DNA from 4 places in the Streptomyces sp. NPDC042364 genome. Region 3 is predicted to be linked to each of the others. Evidence: riboswitches for the same ligand, from Rfam matches in the RefSeq annotation. Region 3 holds a riboswitch; each other region holds the start of a gene.
What was found. A riboswitch is a leader RNA that binds a small molecule or an ion and turns the genes downstream of it on or off. The one in region 3 is predicted to bind cyclic di-AMP.

Region 1: it holds a riboswitch for cyclic di-AMP, as region 3 does, so the genes downstream of both, AC067N_RS14775 (hypothetical protein) here and AC067N_RS14055 (M23 family metallopeptidase) in region 3, are expected to answer to the same signal.
Region 2: it holds a riboswitch for cyclic di-AMP, as region 3 does, so the genes downstream of both, AC067N_RS06250 (M23 family metallopeptidase) here and AC067N_RS14055 (M23 family metallopeptidase) in region 3, are expected to answer to the same signal.
Region 4: it holds a riboswitch for cyclic di-AMP, as region 3 does, so the genes downstream of both, AC067N_RS31995 (transglycosylase family protein) here and AC067N_RS14055 (M23 family metallopeptidase) in region 3, are expected to answer to the same signal.

What each region holds. Positions count from the first base shown of each region.
Region 1 is NZ_JBWKAJ010000006.1:136,128-139,327, forward strand. It holds gene AC067N_RS14760 (NUDIX hydrolase) at 1-321, shown strand, start outside; gene AC067N_RS14765 (ATP-binding protein) at 368-796, shown strand; gene AC067N_RS14770 (hypothetical protein) at 790-1,182, shown strand; gene AC067N_RS14775 (hypothetical protein) at 1,735-2,001, opposite strand; cyclic di-AMP (ydaO/yuaA leader) riboswitch at 2,010-2,196, opposite strand; gene AC067N_RS14780 (hypothetical protein) at 2,719-3,200, shown strand, end outside.
Region 2 is NZ_JBWKAJ010000002.1:676,332-679,531, forward strand. It holds gene AC067N_RS06245 (alpha-galactosidase) at 1-1,546, shown strand, start outside; cyclic di-AMP (ydaO/yuaA leader) riboswitch at 1,849-2,007, shown strand; gene AC067N_RS06250 (M23 family metallopeptidase) at 2,012-2,947, shown strand.
Region 3 is NZ_JBWKAJ010000006.1:23,229-26,428, reverse strand. It holds gene AC067N_RS14065 (GTP cyclohydrolase II) at 1-220, shown strand, start outside; gene AC067N_RS14060 (PP2C family protein-serine/threonine phosphatase) at 395-1,447, shown strand; cyclic di-AMP (ydaO/yuaA leader) riboswitch at 1,681-1,836, shown strand; gene AC067N_RS14055 (M23 family metallopeptidase) at 1,848-2,900, shown strand; gene AC067N_RS14050 (aldo/keto reductase) at 3,081-3,200, shown strand, end outside.
Region 4 is NZ_JBWKAJ010000022.1:56,401-59,600, reverse strand. It holds gene AC067N_RS32005 (cytochrome P450 family protein) at 1-369, shown strand, start outside; gene AC067N_RS32000 (transglycosylase family protein) at 552-1,571, shown strand; cyclic di-AMP (ydaO/yuaA leader) riboswitch at 1,754-1,953, shown strand; gene AC067N_RS31995 (transglycosylase family protein) at 1,958-2,650, shown strand; gene eno (phosphopyruvate hydratase) at 3,081-3,200, shown strand, end outside.

The DNA.
Region 1 (3,200 bases), 110 kb from region 3:
GGAGTCCTCGAACGCGAGGAAACCCTTCCCGAGGCCCTCCAGCGCGAAGTGCTCGAAGAGACCGGAATCAAGATCGCGCTTCCCGCGACCCTGACCGGTGTCTACAAGAACATGACGGGCCTGATCGTCTCGCTGGTCTTCCGTTGCGAGGCTGCCGACGGCACGCCGACCACCGGCGACGAGACCCGCGCACTGCGCTGGGCCACCCGCGAAGAAGTCACCGAGCTTGCCGACGAGGCATACGCGATCCGCGTCCTGGACGCATTGGACGCCGCATCCCCGCCGGCCATCCGCGCCCACGACGGCGTGAAACTCGTCTAGCCCGAACCCGCTGCACATGGCGGCCTACCAGCACGAAGGAACTTGTATGCACGAGTATACGAGCACCGCCCGGGTCTGGGGACTCACTTGCCCAGGATTTCCGGAAGAGGTGAGCCGGGCCCGCCGCTGGACCCGCGACATCCTGCGCGGATCACCCCTGGCTGAGGACGCCGAGCTGATCGTGAGCGAGCTCAGCGCGAACGCGATCCTCCACACGGCCAGCGGCCTGGAGACGGGCAGCTTCCACCTGGCCCTCGCCGTATCCCGGCACGTGATCGCCCTGTCAGTGACGGACGGCGGAAGGACCGCCACGGCCCCGAAGGTCGAGCACCAGGACGACGAGGCCGAACACGGCCGGGGCCTGGGCATGGTCACCGCACTCGCCCACCGAGTCGCCATCCACGGCAGCAGGGTCGGCTACACGGTCACCGCGGAGCTCTTCACCGGCACCCGACCGGGAGACCGCCTGTGCTGAAGGACGAGGCCCACCGCGGCTACTGGTGCGAGTGTTGGACCGAGGACCTCAATGGCGAGGGCGGGATGGAGCTGAGGGGGTCGTTCGATGCCTACTCGGCGCCCCAGGCCGACAGATGGGTAGCCGTCGCGCTCCGCACCATCTCACCGGCATTCGACCCAGACGCATCCACCCAGGCATGGGACTGGCTGTACGACGGCCGCATAGAGACCCGCCGAGCCCTGTTGCGCCACGAGCCTTGCACGGTGTCCGTCACCCACAAAAAGACCCGCATCACCTGGACCATCCGACCGGTGATCTTCCTACCGCTCGCGCACCGCGAAGGCAGGCAACTGCCGTCTTGCGCATACGACTTCAAGCCCCGACCGGAACAGCAGACCGACTGAGTTACAACTTTCTCTACGGGTTCAAGGCGGCTCGCTCCGCTCACCGTGCGCGGCCCGGCCCCCGGCCGGGCCTGCGCTCCTGTCTCCGCCCCGCTCCAGCCCGGCCGGCGCCCGTGCCGCGCACACAGCAATCAGCCGCTTAATGCCAGAGAAGAGGTACATCGTGGCTGGGGCGGTCGGCTCCACGGCTTTACGGAGCCACTTTGGCGCGAGCCTCGAAGATCATGGCCCCAACGTCGTGCTTCACCGGGCAGGTCCACAGACTGCCCGACGCGCCGCAAGCTTACGGGGCCATGATCACTCGCGCCAAAGCAGCGCCACCCCAAAGCCGCTCCACCGACCCTCGGCAACCCGGGAGGGCCTGAGACGGCCGTAGGGAACTTCGAGGCACAGCACCTACCGTCCAGGGCAACGAAAGAGAGGCCCTGGCGATGGCCAAGACCTCTCCCGCTCCGTCCGCGACTCCTACGGGGTCACCGTGGCAGCGCGTCCTGTTGTCGGTGCCCCCACGGCATAGAGGGGACTACCGGAAGGTGAGTCGCTAGACCCGGGTCAGTTCTGGTTCCGGATGTAGCGGATGATCATGATGATGAAGCCGGGAAGCCCGACTCCCACCACAACCCCCGTAGTGATCGCCTCGAACATCGAGGCGTTGTCCATGGTCCGACTGCCGATCCCGGCGAGGATTCCAGCGATCATCCCCAAGAGCACGATGATCACCGCCTCGAACTTGCGGATCTTGGACCCGTCGTCCCCATTTCCACCACCGGAGCCGGAACCAGCACCCGAGACCTGGGGGTTGTTGTGCGTCGCACTCATGTGCAACCTTCACCTTCGCTAGCCGCCTGCGAGGTGAGCTGTCGGGTTCGGACTGGCGAAGTGGTCCGGCCGCGTCCCTCACGGGGATGCGACTTCACCCCAAGCCGTACGCAATCTGGCGCTTCATCAGAGTCAGCCACGCAACGGCGCTTACCTTGGGTCCCCCGCTCCTGCCGATCTTGATGTGAGATGTGTGGTCATCCAGTCGGCGGCAGGGCTCGGCGTCCGGCTGGACCGCCTCACCAGGGACGGTGAGGGCTTAGAGAAGACGTTCACTCGGGATCGCCGGAATTTCAAATCTGATCACCACTTTTGTGAACTTACTCACCACCCGCCAATTCAGGCTTGCGGGACAACTGCCCAGTTCAGACCGGCGTGTTGCGCAGCGCCGCGGGTTGACATGCACCCAACACGAGCTGTTGACGGCCTATCAGTGTGACCTACGCCATTGACAGAAATTGATCTTGATGTGGGGGTCGTCCTGACGGTGCGATCGGCTCGGATGCGAGGGAGCGGCTACGGGCGCTGAAGGCGCCCCTGCGGCGGCGCCTGACGGCGCGTGAGCCCGCCTTGGCGGGATGCTCATCCCGGAGCCACAGATGGTGCCCTAAGGGCGTCCAGGAGACCGTGTGGCTTTAAGAGGCCACCAGGGCGACACGTCCGGCACGTCTCGGCGGGAGGCTCGTCAGAGAGTGGCCGGCTGAGCAGACTCGGGACATGACCCAGAACCCAGGCCTAGCGGTCGCTGCTCTGTGGGTAGCCGGTGCCAGCGCAGTAGGCGCCGTGTGCAACATGGTTATCGCGTGGCTCACCTACAGGCGAGTCCGCCCCGAGGTGGACGTCATCGTGGAACGGCACCTGATGAGTCCGGTGAACCCTAAGCCACGGTATGAGCGCGGGTATCTCATCCGTCTCCGGTTGGCGAACCGTGGCGTGACTCCTATGGGTGTCGAGCGTATTGACTTCATCCCCGTCCACGGCCGTTGGTGGGAACGGAAAACCACGCAAAGGAAGGGCCCTGGGGGAGAGTGGTTCACCGAGCCGAAGGTGATCCCGGCTCTCGGTGGTCTGCCCTATCAGCGGGAGCTTCGGCCCAGCGCGCTGATGCACGACGGGGAGAACCCCAGGCGTCTCGTAATCCGGGCCCGGCTCACCAACGGCAAGCATCGGACGGCACGGATCAAGGATCTGTCCGGCCT
Region 2 (3,200 bases), on a different contig from region 3:
TGGCGAACTCACCTACGGGGAGAAGGTCATCGGCAGCCGCCGAGGGCACACCGGACACCAGCACCTGCCCTGGGTCGCCCTCGACACCGACGCCACCGAGGACCACGGCGAGGTCTACGGCTGCGCCCTCGGCTGGTCGGGCTCCTGGCGGATCGCCGTGGCCCAGCTGCCGGACGCACGGGTGCAGATCACCGGCGGCGCCGGGTACGACGAGTCGGGGCTGTTGCGGCTGGAGGCGGGGGAGACGTTCACCACGCCCGTTTTCGCGGGACTGTGGTCCGACGGCGGCCACGGCGGGGCGAGCCGGGCCTGGCACGCCTACCAGCGGGCGTATGTCATCCCGGACGCGGACCGGGACCGACCGGTGCTGTTCAACTCCTGGGAGGCCACCGAGTTCGACATCTCGGAGGAGCAGCAGGGGGCGCTGGCGGAGCGGGCGGCGGCCATCGGGGTCGAGCTGTTCGTGGTCGACGACGGCTGGTTCGGGGCGCGCACCAGTGACCGGGCCGGACTCGGCGACTGGACGCCCAACCCGGACCGCTTCCCCCAGGGGCTGAAGCCGCTCGCCGACCGGGTGCACGCCCTCGGGATGCAGTTCGGCATCTGGGTCGAGCCCGAGATGGTCAACCCGGACAGCGAGCTGTACCGGGCGCACCCCGACTGGGCGCAGTACCAACCGGGACGAAAGCGGACGGAACTGCGCAATCAGCTGGTGCTGAACCTCGCGCGGCCGGACGTCCAGGATTATCTGTGGGAGAAGCTGGACGCCCTGCTCTCCAGCGCCCCGATCGACTATGTGAAGTGGGACTTCAACCGCTGCTTCACGGACGCCGGCTGGCCCGGTGAGCCGTACCCGCAGAAGCTGTGGGTCGAGCACGTGCACGCGTTCTACGCCCTGCTGGACCGGCTGCGGGCCGCGCACCCGGGTGTCGCCTTCGAGTCGTGCTCGGGCGGGGGCGGCCGGATCGATCTCGGCGTCATGTCGCGGACCGACCAGGTGTGGACCTCCGACAACACCGACCCCCTGGACCGGCTCGCCATCCAGCACGGATTCAGTCACATCCATCCGGCGCGGGTCATGGCCGCGTGGGTCACCGACAGCCCCAACAACCAGCTCAACGGCCGGGTCAGCTCCCTGCGGTTCCGCTTCGTCAGTGCCATGGCGGGCGTGCTCGGCGTCGGCGGCGACCTCACCAAGTGGAGCGAGGCGGAACTGGCCGAGGCGCGGGAGTGGGTGCAGCTCTACAAGGAGATCAAGCCCGTCGTGCAGCGCGGCGACCAGTACCGGCTGCGCCCGCCGAGCGGAGGGCTGAGCGCCGTGCAGTACGTCCACGGCGACGAGGTGGTCGTCCTCGCCTGCCTCCAGGCCCAGCACTACGGCGAGCCGCTCCCGCCGCTCCGGCTGCGCGGCCTTGACCCCGCGAAAACCTACGAATGCCGTGAAACGGGCGAAGTGCACCGAGGGGCGGTGCTGTTGCACCACGGCCTGCGGACCGGGCTGCGCGGTGACTTCGATGCGACGGTTATCCGCCTGCGTCGCACTTGAGCGATCTGTCCGAAATGGAGCCGTTAATCCAACTGGCCCTGGAATAAAGACTACTGAGGCGTAGGCGCGTGAGCAGCGTCATACTCGTGACGGACTGTCGTCGTCATGCTCACGTAATTCAGGAGCTTTTCCAGGGCCTTTGGAAATGCCTATACGGCACACCTTTACGGAGCGTAATCGGGATTCGGTGTAAGGATCACGTAGGAAGACGCGCGGGAAATCCAGATAGTTGTCTCTGTGGGGACAAGTCGCTTACGTTCAGCCTCGATCCGGACGGACGCCCAATCCTGCCGCCGACCGGAGCCGCATACCGACCCGATCCACGGCAGGAGCGGGGGACCCACAGGCAGTACCGCCTGTTCCGGTCTCCGGAACGGCTAGGGGTAAAGCCGGGCGCAAGCCCGGCCGGGCATCTCCAGTCCGCACCCGACAGCTCACCTCGCAGGCGCCGGAGAGGAATTCGCCATGCCCGCGAAGGGTAAGCATCGCCGTCCCAAGTCCCAGCGTTTCACCCGCTCGATCGCTGCCGCCGGAACCGGTGGCGCCGCGCTCGCGCTGCCCCTGATGGGAGCCGCCGGCGCTCACGCCGCGACCCCCACGGCCGCCGTCTCCGGAGCTTCCGAGAAGACGGCCACGGCCACCCCCGGGAAGGCCGTCACCGAGCAGATCGCCGCGAAGAAGAAGGCGGCCAGGACCTACACCGTGAAGGCCGGCGACTACCTCGCGAAGATCGCGGACGAGCAGGATGTCCGGGGCGGCTGGAAGCGGCTCTACTCGGACAACCGTTCAGTGATCGGCTCCGACCCCTCGCTCATCCACCCGGGACTGAAGCTCGTCGTCGGCGGCAAGCCGGCGTCGGGCGGGCTGTCCCAGTCGTCGACGAAGACCCAGTCGTCGCAGTCCTCCAAGCCCGCCCAGGCGTCGAAGCCCTCCGGGTCCGCGGCGAAGGCGACGACCGGTGCGTCCGCCGGTCAGGTGGCCGAGTCCAGCAGCTCCGGCTACACCCTGCCCATCCAGGGCGCCACCATCAGCACGGCGTACAAGACCGCCGGCAGCATGTGGTCCAGCGGCTACCACACCGGTGTCGACTTCGTGGCCCCGACCGGCACGAGCCTCAAGGCCGTGGGCGCCGGCACCGTCGTCTCCGCCGGCTGGGGCGGTGCGTACGGCAACCAGGTCGTCATCAAGCTCGCCGACGGCTACTACGCCCAGTACGCCCACCTGTCCTCGATCGGTGTCTCCGCGGGGCAGTCCGTGAGCGGCGGTCAGCAGATCGGCCTGTCGGGTGCCACCGGCAATGTCACCGGCCCGCACCTGCACTTCGAGATCCGTACGACCCCCGACTACGGCTCGGACATCGACCCGCTGGCCTATCTGCGGTCGAAGGGCGTCACCGTCTGACGCGCCGCTCCCGGCCCACCTGATGTCATCGAAGGCCGGACCCCGATCCCGGGGTCCGGCCCTCGCCATGCCCCTGCGAGAAGGAGGGGCCACCGCCGTCGCGGCGGCGGTCACGGCGGCGGCGGGGGAGCCTCACGACCACGCGTAGGGCTTTCGATCGGGTGATCGCCGGGGACGACTTCCGGCGGCTCCGGCGGTGGCAAGGGGAGTTGGGGCGCGGTGGGACGGTGAGTGCCGCGCGGGGGCGCTGGAG
Region 3 (3,200 bases):
CACGGCCGCGGCCCAGATGCTGGGCGCCCTCGGCATCGACGAGCTGGACCTGCTCTCCAACAACCCCGACAAGGCCCGGCAACTGCGCGACCTCGGCGTCGGCGTCCGGCACCGCGTCCCCACCGGCGTCTTCACCACCGCCCACAACGTCCGCTACCTCCGGGCGAAGGTCCTCACCACCCAGCACACCCTGCCCCTGGCCGAACTGACGGCGGGCTGAAGGCCGGCGGACGAGGGGCCCCGTGGACGCCCGGGCCCGACAGCCCCTAGCCCACTCGGCCCCTCCGGCTGGCCCTCCGCCCGGCGCCCCGCGAACCTGGGACGGGTGGGGCAGCCAGCGGGTGTGAAGAGGCCGGACGGCCGGCGGTTCTTCTATGCCCGCGCCCTCGTGCGGATGCTGCCCGCTCTCCTCGTCGTCGGCGGCCTCTGCTACGACCACTTCATGCCGCGGGAGTTCACGGCCGTCCCCTTCTTCACCGCCGCGCCCCTGGTGGCCGCGCCGCTGCTGTCGCTGGAGGGCACGGTGACGACCGGCGCCGCCTCGCTCGCCGGCATCGTCGTCGTACGCCTCCGGTACGGGGACTCGGGGCAGGTGGACGCGCTCACGGAGATCGTCACCGTGGCCGTCGTCGCCGTACTGGCCGTGGCCATCAACCGGCTCGTCCGGCGCAGCGACGCCCGCCTCGCCACCGCACGCGAGATCGCGGAGGCCGCGCAGCGGGCCGTACTGCCGAGGCCCCAGGAACGGCTCGGCGGGCTGGAGATCGCGGCACGGTACGAGGCCGCGCAGGCCGGGGCCTCGATCGGGGGTGACCTGTACGCGGTGCAGGACTCGCCGCACGGGGTACGGCTGATCGTGGGGGACGTACGCGGCAAGGGGCTGGGGGCGGTGGCGGCCGTGGCGGTGCTGATCGGCGCGTTCCGGGAAGCGGCCGAACAGGAGACGAGCCTGGAGGCCGTGGCCCAGCGGCTGGAGCGGGCACTCGCGAGGGAGGTCACCCGGCGCGACGCGGCACGGCGGGACCCCACCGTGCCGTACGAGGGGTTCGTCACCGCCGTACTCGCGGAGTTCCCGCACGGCGCCGGGCTGGCCCGCATCGTCAACCGGGGTCATCCCGCCCCGCTGCTGCTCCACGCCGACGGTGAACTGCGCACCCTCGACACCCCGTGGACCGCGCTGCCGCTCGGCCTCGGCGAGCTGGGCACCTGGCCGGACCGCGCCAAGGACACCGGGTTCCCCGCGGGGGCGACGCTGCTCTTCTACACCGACGGTCTGTCCGAGGCGCGGAACGCGGACGGCGTCTTCTACGACCCGGCCGCTCGGCTCAGCGGCCGTACCTTTCCCGCCCCGCGCGCCCTGTTGACGACGCTCGCCGAAGAGGTCCGCGAGCACACCGGCGGCGGCACCACGGACGACATGGCGCTCCTCGCGGTGCACCGCCCCTGAGGAATTTCACTCAGCGTGCTCACGTGACGTCCCTCCGCATTACAACTGACGCCCAGTCAGAACAGCTGGGGCTGCTGAAGCGAGGTCAACTCGCCCGGTTTCCACCCCTCGTGACCCGTAAGTCCAGCGGAAAAAGCCGAACGATCATTCAGAACCGCTTGGAATGCCGCCCCCGCGTCTATTAACGTTCGATAACGCAGCGCGGTCGTCCCAGCCGTCACAAGAGGCGGCTCCGTGCTCACGCGCCGAATCCCGTAGGGAACCGGGGAACCACCACCCTGGGGTGAATCGCGCGGAAACCGCCGTGGAAGCACGTTCGGTTTACGCGCGTAGGAGACCTTCCGCTCCGAACCCGTCAGCTAACCCGGTAGGCGAGAAGGAAGGAAAGGAGTACGCCCACGTGGCGTCCAACCGGTCCGCGACCGAAGCCCCGTTCGTGCCGAGCCAACGCAGCAGTGAGTCCGAGACCTTCGGCTTCGGCAGCTACGACAGCGACAGCGAGGGCCCCTTCCAGGAGTGGAACCCCACCGCGGAGTCCCTCCGCCCCGTCCGCGGCCGGCACCGTGTGGCCAAGACCAAGCAGCGCGGTGGGTTCGCCCGTAGCTCCACGGTTCTCGGCGTCGGCGTCATAGCCGCCGTCAGCGGCGCGGGCATGGCCAGCGCCCAGAGCGGCAAGGCCCCGGTGGCCATCTCGATGCCGGACATGCCGAACGTGGGCTCGGTCTTCGAGGACGACGACGCCGCCGACGAGCCCGAGGGCTCCACCGCCCCGCTCAGCAGCGCCGGCCTCATCGCCGCCGACACCCAGCAGGGCGCCACCGACGCCGGCGAGGCGCTGCGCGCGCGCATCATGCAGCAGGCCGAGTCCCAGCAGGACGCGTTCGACCTGAAGGCCGCCGAGGCCGCACAGACCGCCGCCGCGAAGAAGGCCGCCGAGCAGGCCGCCGAGGAGAAGAAGGAAGCCGAGGCCAAGGAGGCCGCCGCCAAGAAGAAGGCGGAGGAGGAGGCCGCGGCGAAGAAGGAGGCCGAGCGCCTCGCCGCCCTGGCCAAGCAGTTCACGCTGCCGACCTCCTCGTACACCCTCACCTCCACCTTCGGCCAGGCCGGCCCCTACTGGTCCTCCGGCTACCACACGGGCCTGGACTTCGCCGCCCCCACGGGCACCCTCATCAAGGCCGTCCACAGCGGCACGATCACGCAGGCGGGCTGGGACGGCTCGTACGGCTACAAGACCGTGCTCACCCTGGATGACGGCACGGAGATCTGGTACGCCCACCAGTCCTCCATCGGCGTCAGTGTCGGCCAGAAGGTCGCCACCGGCGACGTCATCGGCCGCGTCGGCGCCACGGGCAACGTCACCGGCGCCCACCTCCACATGGAGGTGCACCCCGGCGGCTCCACCACCGGCATCGACCCGGCGGCGTGGCTGCGCAGCAAGGGCCTGAGCCTCTGAGAACTGCACTCGAACGGATGTGACGCCGCGTGAGGCCGACGGGCCTGACGCGGCGTTCGTCATACCGCGTCCGTCGGCCCGGCGAGTTCCCCGTCGCCGCGTGACCTGCCCCTCGACGTGTCACCCACCGTTCACGCGGACCCGGAATGCGTCCGTCCGAAACGGTGGTTGAAACAGGACATGACTTCTCTTCGCAAGCTGGGCACGTCCGACATCCAGGTCTTCCCGCTCTCCCTCGGCGGCAACGTCTTCGGCTGGACGGCGGACGAGGCACAGTCCTTCGCCGTCCTCGACGCCTAC
Region 4 (3,200 bases), on a different contig from region 3:
GTGGAACTCGCCACCTGGCGGTTCGCCACACAGCCGCTGACCATCGGCGGGCAGGACATCGCCCCCGGCGACCCCGTGCTGGTCGTGCTCGCGGCGGCCGACCGCGACCCGGCCCGCTTCGCCGACCCGGACACCCTCGACCTCTCCCGCCGTGACAACCAGCACCTCGGCTACGGCCACGGCATCCACTACTGCCTGGGCGCACCCCTGGCCCGCCTGGAGGGGCAGACCGCGCTCGCGACACTCCTCACCCGCCTGCCCGACCTGCGGCTCGCCGCCGATCCGGCCGACCTGCGCTGGCGCGGCGGGCTCATCATGCGTGGATTGCGCACGCTTCCGGTCGAATTCACACCGCGTCAGGGCGATTGAACGGCGCGTACAGTACCCGGAAGAGCGGAAGAACATGACAGACCCTCAAGTTCGTGATCTTCACGTGATCTACGCTGCATTAACTTGTGACAACTGATCGTCTGCGGCTACGTTCACACGTCAGTGCGAGGGATCGTCACATCCTTCGCACAGCTCTCTGCTGTCGTGTGAAAGGCAACCGCATGCTCTCCGGGAACGGTCGTCACCGTCGCCCCCGTCAGGCTCCGGCACTCCTCGTGGCGGCCGGAGTGACCGGCTCCGCCATCGCCATCCCGCTCCTCGGCGCCACCGGCGCGAGCGCGGCCAGCGGAACCACCTGGGATCAGGTGGCGGAGTGCGAGAGCGGCGGCTCCTGGAGCGCGGACACCGGGAACGGGCGCTCCGGCGGCCTCCAGATCTCCCAGGCCAACTGGGAGCGTTACGGCGGACTCGACTACGCGACCAGCCCCGACCGGGCCAGCCGTTCGCAGCAAATCGAGGTCGCCGAGAGAATCCTCGCCGAGCAGGGTGTCGGCGTCTGGTCCACCTGCGGGCTCCTCCACAACCTCGACGGCGACTCGGCCCCGGCCGACGTGGACACCGGTGTCGCGGAGGATTCATCCGGCATGGGTGATTCGTCCGGTTCATCCGACTCATCCGGCAACTCCACCAAGTCGGATGACTCGTCCGACTCCTCCGTGTCGCCAGACACATCCGGTTCACCGGAATCGTCCTCCGGTGCATCCGAGGGTTCCGCCAAGGCCGACACCGGCGCGGGGGACTCCTCCGACTCCGCGGGCTCCGACCGCACCGGCGGCTCGCAGGAGTCCGGCAGCTCGTCCGCGGGTGACGCCGAGAACGGCGACTCGGACAACTCCGCACGGAGCGACACCCCTTCCGCCAGCGGCGATGCCGACGCCGGCACCGGTCGCCACCGCGGCGCGAGCGCCGAGGAGGGTGTCGGCGCCGACGCTGCCGAATCCCCTCGCGACACCTCCGCCGGCCGTCACGCCTCCCGTGGTGGTGACGCCTCCCGTGAGGCCGTCGACGGCTCGTACACCGTCCGCCCCGGCGACAGCCTGACGGCCATCGCCGACTCCCTTGAGGTGAGTGGCGGATGGCGGGAGCTGTACGCAGAGAACGAGGACACGGTCGGAACCGACCCGGACCTCATCCTTCCCGGTCAGACCCTGGAAGTCGATGCCGAAACGGGTGAAAAGTAGCGGCAGTTCGGGTCATGGTTCGCCCCTTAATGCCCGTTTTGATCTCGGTGGGAGATGAATCACAGACCCCCTGATCGTCTTTGAAATTCGGCGAATCACGTGTTTACGGTCGTGACCGCTCGCCACAGCGGGCCCTTGCGGTCGTCACGCCGAATCCTGCCGACGCCCGCTCGGAACAGTCGTCGCGTCAAGCGCCGTAGGCAGGAGCGGGGGACCCAAGGTTTGCGCCGGGTCCGGCGGTTGAGGCCCTTCGGGGTCACGCCGCCGGTACCGGCTCGGGGTGAAGCCGCATCACGTGAGCCGAGAGGCGAGCGGGTGCGGCCGGGCAACTCAACCGGCCCGAACCCGACAGCTCACCTCGTAGGCGTCGGTGAGGGGATCACTCCATGCTGTTTTCCGGCAAGGGCAAGCACCGCCGTCCGTCCAAGACCGCCCGCGCCATCGCCGTCGCCGGTGTCACCGGCGCCGCCGCGATCGCCGCCCCGCTCATGGCGGCCGGCAGCGCCTCCGCCGCCACCGCGTCCGAGTGGGACGCCGTCGCCCAGTGCGAGTCCGGCGGCAACTGGTCCATCAACACCGGCAACGGCTACTACGGCGGTCTGCAGTTCTCGGCCTCCACCTGGGCCGGCTACGGCGGCACGCAGTACGCCTCCACCGCCGACCAGGCCACCAAGGCCCAGCAGATCGCCATCGCCGAGAAGGTCCTCGCGGGCCAGGGCAAGGGTGCCTGGCCGGTCTGCGGCAAGGGCCTGTCCAGCGCGTCGTACGACGGCGCCGCGGCCTCCTCCTCGAACGACTCCGGCTCGGGCTCGAGTTCGGGCTCGTCCTCCTCCTCGCAGGAGAGCACCCAGGAGACCCGCGCCTCGCGTTCCTCCGAGCGCGCCACCGTCCAGACCCCGACCGGCAAGAAGGTCAAGAAGGGCGACGGCGAGTACAAGGTCGTCAGCGGTGACACCCTCAGCAGCATCGCCGCCGAGAAGAACGTCAAGGGTGGCTGGGAGAAGCTCTTCGAGCTGAACAAGGACATCATCGACGACGCCGACTTCATCTACCCCGGCCAGCAGCTCCACCTCGGCTGACGGCCGGTCCGACGGTCGCCGCGGCCGGGCCGGAGGGCCCGCCGCGGCCGGGCCGGGACACCGGTTCGGCCGGGCCGAAAAAAAGGCCGCTCCCCGGCTGAACCGTGGCTCGCTCACGATCGTGTCCTCCATAGTGAAGACCTCGTGAGGGCCGTCCCCCGTCCCCACGGGCCCCCCGCTCCGGTGCGCATTCCCCCGTACGCACCGGGGCGGGGTTTTTCTGTGCCCCGGGCCGCTCCGCTCCCGTCTGCCGGACCCTTCTGTTCACTTTCCCGCCCACCCCCCTTTGTTCCGAGCCGAAACAATGGGTACGGTCTGTCTGTCCACGGGACGGTCGGTCGGCTGCCGACGGCCCCGGGGCGGTTAGGCTCTAGTCGCATGGCCCTCGCGGCCCCGCACCAATGCGTCACATCCCAAGAAGGAGATGCTCGTGCCGTCCATCGACGTCGTCGTAGCCCGGGAAATCCTGGACTCCCGAGGCAACCCCACGGTCGAGGTCGAGGTCGGCCTCGACGACGGCAGCACCGGTCGTGCCGCCGTCCCGTCCGGC